DNA from 2 places in the Clostridium sp. DMHC 10 genome. Region 2 is predicted to be linked to the other one. Evidence: riboswitches for the same ligand, from Rfam matches in the RefSeq annotation. Region 2 holds a riboswitch; the other holds the start of a gene.
The links. Region 2 has a riboswitch for cyclic di-AMP ahead of AGR56_RS13125 (cell wall hydrolase). Riboswitches for the same ligand answer to the same signal wherever they lie in the genome.
Positions count from the first base shown of each region.

Region 1 (3,217 bases), 630 kb from region 2:
TGTAAGCCATCTTCGATTATATTCCACTCATCTACTTTTACGTAATTACCCATTTATTCACCTTCTTTGAAATAGTTATTTAAATTATAATCAATGCAAGCGGTTGCACTTATACTATATCATTATTTTGCAATTACTTCAAGAGAAATATTACTAATAAATTTTATTTTAATGAAAGTATGTATAAAATAAAATTCCAGAGGGCTTTTATCCTCTGGAATTAGCTGTGTTAAACGTTTATTTTTAAGACTATAAATTGTGCAATTATATTTGTAAACTAGAAAAAAACATCTATAGTGAAACTAGCTTAACTACAAACTATATATACACCATAATCCCTTGAAAATTGGTATTTTGGTACATATATAGTTTGAGTTTTACAGTAGTTTCACTAAAGGGTTACCGTACCGAAACTTAAGTTATGCATGTTTCAAAACGCCATGTTCTGGGCATTATGAGACATGTATAACTTAATAGTTGAGTCGATAACCATATATATTAGAATGCAAATATTAAATTCCCTGAGATTAAGGATACTGGTTTTGATCTAAGCCATGTATTTGTTGCAGTATTATCATAGAAGTATAAAGCTCCATTTGTTGGATCAGCGCCTCTAAGAGCTTCTTTTGCGGCATTTAGTGAATCTGTAGTTGCAGACTTGTTTATCATTCCATTTGCAACTGGAGTAAATTGATAGTATCCATATTGAGTATCATAGATAACTTTTGTAATAGTATTTGGGAAGGTGCCACTTTTAACTCTATTGACTATTACTGCTCCTACTGCTTTCATTGCAGTATAGCTTTCACCACCGGCTTCTGCATTTATAAGTCTTGCAAGCAAATCAACTTCGGAACTTGTACATGAGATTACATAAGGTGATACTGAAACTTGTGAACTACTTCTAGCAGGAATAGCTAAGGCTTGTCCAACATAAATGTAATCTGACCATATATTATTTGCCCATCTAAGATTATTTAAGGTTACACCAAATTTATGTGCTATAAGGTATAGAGAATCTCCACTTTTAACTGTATAAACGGTATCCGGAACCTTGATAGTTTGTCCAGGATATATTGTGCTGCTAGCTAAATTATTAGAACCAATTAGGTAATTTGTGTTTGTACTGTAGCTTCTGCTTATGGTGTAAAGAGAATCTCCACTTTTAACACTGTAAGTTGCAGCATGTACATTGCTTGAATTTGCTCCGGCTATGGCTATAAAAGCACCAATAGCTAAAAATTTTAATTTATTCATAAGTATCCTCCTTCTATTTTGCCTCCGAGGTTAGCTTGCGGGTTCGGGTTGAAGGCACCCTACCTTTAGGAACATATAGTTAAATAATAAGAAAACTTTTGAAATTTTCTTATTGACTATTAGTTTATTGTATATTGTTCTAAAGGATTCACCCAAATGTGATCCCCCGTACTTCGTTTAGAAGATTCGGCAAGTATAGTTGACATTCTAACATATACTTTGTGGTAAAACTATGGAGTATTTATGGTAAATAAGTAAATACATTTTTAAAACAACAAAAATATAGATTAATTTCATTTGATTTTATATACTTATTTTCCTATTAATTCAAGTAAAATTTTCTTTTTCTTGCACAGTAGAAATAAATACTCTAAAATGGTATTAATAAAGAAAATGTTTTGGAGATGATTTTATGACTGAAAAAATGTTTTATGATGATCCTTACGTGTGTGAGGGAGAAGGAAGGATATTAGACATAATAGAAAAAAATAATAAGTATGAAGTTGTTTTGGATAAAACACCTTTTTACCCTGAAGGTGGTGGTCAACCTTGTGATTTAGGTACTATAAATGGAATGCCAGTTGAATATGTTCGCGAAAAGGATGATGTAATTTATCATGTTATGAATACAAAACCTGATGGCGAAATAGCAAAATGTAAGGTCGATTTTCTTAGGAGAAGAGATAATATACAACAGCATACAGGAGAACATCTTTTATCTGCAGCATTTTTTAAATTGTATAAGGGAGTTAACTGTGGCTTTCATATGGGCGAAGATTACATAACAATTGATATAGACATGGAAGAAGTAAATGAATCTATGGTTCAAAAGGTTGAAGAAGAAGTAAATAATTATATTTATATGAATGTACCTACAAAAACTTATTTTATGAGCAAGGATGAGGCGAAAAAACTTCCTCTTAGAAAAGCTATAAAAGCAGAGGGTAGGATAAGAATAGTTCAGCTTGGTGATGTTGATTACAGTGCATGTTGTGGAACACATGTTGTTAGAACAGGTGAAGTAGGAATAGTAAAAGTATTAAAAACAGAAAAGTATAAAGGAATGACAAGAGTTTATTTCAAATGTGGAGAAAGAGCGCTTAAACACGTTATGAAGGAACACGACATAATAAGTAAGCTTCAAAAGTTATTTTCGACAGAGGAAGATAAACTAGTAGATAGAGTGAATTCTCAAAATGAAGAGATCATGAACCTTAGAAAAGAAGTTTCTGAGTATAAAAAAAATGAAGCTAAAATAGAATCAGAAAAGCTTTTAAAATCTTCACATTCAAAACTTATATCGGCACATTATGAAGATAGGGATTTTGATTTTATAGAGAGTATATATGATTGTTTAAAGGATGAAGAAGCAGTTGTCATATTGACATCAGGTAAAGACAACAGAATTATTTTTGCACAAAATGCTATTGATAGTGTACAGTGTGGAAAAAATATTCAAAGAAAATATAAAAGGATTTAATGGTAGAGGTGGTGGAAGTCCTAAGAGGGCACAAGCAGCTTTTTCAAATAAAGAAGATTTAAGTAGGTTCGTAGAATTCTTAAAGGAAAAGGCAATATAGGAGAAATAGTGCTTTGAAACATTAAAAAGATAAATCATAAATCTAAGGGTTATTGAATATGGAGGTATGTTGTATGAATAATTTATTTGAGTATTCATTAAAAACTTATAAAAATGAAGAGTTTTTAGACATAACTGACTTGGTTAGAAAATCGTTAAAGGAAAGTAAAGTACAAAATGGCACTTTGACTGTATTTTGTCCACATACTACGGCGGGAATTACTATAAATGAAAATACAGATCCAGATGTTGCTAGTGATATAATACAAACTTTGAATAAGGTTTTTCCAATAGATTGGAATTATAAGCATGCAGAAGGAAATTCGCATGCACATATAAAGTCATCACTTATGGGAGCAAGTTGCACAGTAATTGTTGAAG
Region 1 covers NZ_LGVB01000015.1:1,641,407-1,644,623, forward strand. Annotated here, with positions in the region: gene AGR56_RS22760 (hypothetical protein) at 1-53, opposite strand, end outside; gene AGR56_RS09930 (cell wall hydrolase) at 499-1,257, opposite strand; cyclic di-AMP (ydaO/yuaA leader) riboswitch at 1,262-1,459, opposite strand; gene AGR56_RS09935 (alanyl-tRNA editing protein) at 1,670-2,737, shown strand; gene AGR56_RS21770 (hypothetical protein) at 2,700-2,837, shown strand; gene AGR56_RS09940 (secondary thiamine-phosphate synthase enzyme YjbQ) at 2,911-3,217, shown strand, end outside.
Region 1: another riboswitch for cyclic di-AMP. It lies ahead of AGR56_RS09930 (cell wall hydrolase); the one in region 2 lies ahead of AGR56_RS13125 (cell wall hydrolase).

Region 2 (3,217 bases):
TCCTGTCTTCTGCTCTATTATAATAAGTGCTCCAGTCTTTTGCTCCGCTAAGTTTCCAACACTATTTACAATTTCATCTATTAGTTTTTCATATTCCTTTTCATTTTCAAGTATATGAGATTCATTAAAAGCAGTTCTTCCCAGCTGCTCAAGTGCCCTTCTTATCTCAGGTTGAAATATAATTATTATAGAAAGAACACCTATTGTTATTGTTCTTTGTAATATCCAGTTTAACATTGTGAGATGCAATAAATCACTTATTGGAATTAAAAGTATAATTAAAAGTATTCCTTTTAAAAGCTGTACTGCCCTTGTTTCTTTTATAAGCATATAACCTTTATAAAAAATATATGATACCACGATAATATCCATTACGGACCAAATAGTTATTCCCCTAACTGCACTGTTTACAATATCTATAAATTCCATATTCTCACCTCCTAGTATAAAGTACATTTGTAAAAATCTTATTAAATACAGTTTAAACAATTCAGTTATTATTCCTTAAATATAATTATACACTACCAAAAGTTATTATAGTATATATATATTATTATTTAAAAACCTTTTACAATTTCGAATTACCTTCTTAATTTTCTTCAAAGTGTAATTTGCAAGTTTATTATTCATATAATCTTATATATATATTTTTTGAGGAGGTAATTATTGTGAATATTAAATCCGCTAAAATAAAAATACTGCTGTACATACTTTCCTTACTTGCAATAGTATTTTTAACAATTTTTATAGTTTATAGTCTGTTTAATTTAAATAAATACACTTCCAGTGAAAAAGCTATAGTAACAATAACCGATGAAATAAAAAAAGCAAATGAAAAATCAGCTAGTTTAAATTCAAAGGAACTTGATTCAAAACAAACTGGAAAAGATATAAAAAAAATATCAACTGCATTAACAAAAGAAGCTTCAAAGCTGTCAAAGTTAAACATAAATGATAAGTATAAAACTTTAATCTTTAATTTAAAAAATGGCATTAAGAATAACATTCTATTATACAAACAGCTTGAAGCCTGTGCAAATAATCCAGATGCTCCAGATATTGATGCTTCAATGAACTCACTTAATACATACAAGAATTTATCAACAAAATACTATTCAAAAATTACAATAAACAATGAAAAATTTTCTCTTCCGGATAACACTTTAAAATTTATAGACTCTTTTCAAACTTACTTTACAATAAGAAAGAGAAATAAAACTGATAAAAACTTTAGCCTTTCCATGAGCAGTGATTTTGATAACACTATGGATGCTATATGCACTCAATTTAATCTTATAAGAACCGATTTTTCAGATTATGCAACTAAAACTCGTAAAAAAATCATAAGCTATGATTATGCATTTGACAAAATAAACAAAAATGATGCTGAATTTATAAATCTAGAAAACAATTTTCAAAATTTATCAGTTCCTTCAAATAGGATTGATATTTACAAAGACTTCAATTTAGTTTTAAATGATTATGTTTCTTATATTAACAACTTTATTTCTGCACTAAATTACGAGTCAAATTTAAAAGACGCCAGTGTTTCTTCCTCCGATATAAATGACATTTACAAGGAAGCTAGGGATGCTTTTAAGAAGACCACTAGAGATTATAACGCTTTTGAAAAAAATACATTTCAGAAAAAAATAAATAAATTTTCTTTATTTTATTTTACTTATGAATTATTTTTTTATTTTTGTGCATAATATCAATAGCCTAAGTTTAACAAAAACGGGGAAACCATGTTTTGGGGTGAATCACATTTATGTGTAGGTTATGCCTTTACCGAACCCGTCAGCTAACCTCGTAAATAAAAGGAGGAAATTTAATGAGAAAAACTTTTTGGGCTATTGTATTATTTGTTTTTATGGGAAGTTTTTTATTCCCAAATTATGCAAAAGCGTTTTCGCCAGTTAAGGAGGGTTCAAAAGAGTATAAACTTTTACATTTTCAAAACAATACTAATGCAAAAAATTTATATGAAGAGAAGGTCGATGCGGTACAGGTTTTTAATTTTAATGGTCAATCTATTTACATTACAAACAAAGATGTAGATTTAATGGCTAAGGTTGTATATGCTGAAAGCTGCTCTGAACCTTATGAGGGTAAAGTTGCAGTTGCATCTGTAATTTTAAACAGACTTCAAAATCCTCAGTTTCCAAAATCAGTTACAGATGTCGTTAAACAAAAGTATGCTTTTTCATGTGTTAGGGATGGAGATATACCAGTGACACCAAATAAAGAATGTTACTCTGCTGTATTTGATGCCTTATCTGGAAAAGATCCTACTCCAAAAGCAATTTACTTTTATAATCCACAGTTATCAACATCCTCATGGATGAATAATATAAAAAAGAACAATATAAAAATTATAGGCAAACACGTATTCTTTGTAGTACCTTAAAAATACAGTAGAGAGTAGAGTTCAGAAGTTCATTCTTAACTTTACTCTCTAATCTTTACTCTCTACTCTGATTTAAATAGTCTACTGCATTAAGTGAAGCAACTTGACCTTCACCAACTGCTTTCATATATTGATAAGGCTTTCCAGTGCAGTCTCCTGCTGCATAGCATCCTTTGATATTTGTCTCCATTTTTCTATTAACCTTAATATGTTTATTTTCCATTTGAAGTCCAGGAACAAGCTGTTCTGGAGGTGCACTATCTTTTAGTACAAAAACTCCGTCCGTAACTATCTCTTCAGCTTTTAAAACTAACTTTTCTACTTTATTTTGTCCTGTAATTTCAACTGGAGAATCTTTTACTATATCTATATTTGAGTTAAGCCCATACTCATCCTTATACATAGGAACATAGTATACTTTGGCTGCAATTTCACTTACATAATTTGCTTCACTCTCAGCTTCTTTATTATAACCTATTATTGTAACAATTTTGTCTTTGTAAAGTGGTGCATCACAAGTTGCACAATATCCTACACCTCTTCCAAGAAGTATATCTTCTCCCTTTACCGGTTTTGTGTGCTCCATTCCAAGAGCAAGTATCACAGTTTTAGCCTCATAATTTTCCTTGCTTGTCATAATTGAAAAATACTCACCCATAGCATATATGGTATTTACTTTTTCTACATTTATAGATATACCCATCTTATCTATATGTTCCTTAAATTTATCTTTAAGTTCCACACCTGATAAGCCATAAAAACCTAAATAGTTATTAACTTTGGGTGCTAAAACTAAACTCTTGCTTA
Region 2 covers NZ_LGVB01000015.1:2,275,173-2,278,389, forward strand. Annotated here, with positions in the region: gene cdaA (diadenylate cyclase CdaA) at 1-429, opposite strand, end outside; gene AGR56_RS13120 (hypothetical protein) at 669-1,712, shown strand; cyclic di-AMP (ydaO/yuaA leader) riboswitch at 1,714-1,831, shown strand; gene AGR56_RS13125 (cell wall hydrolase) at 1,835-2,410, shown strand; gene AGR56_RS13130 (NAD(P)/FAD-dependent oxidoreductase) at 2,466-3,217, opposite strand, start outside.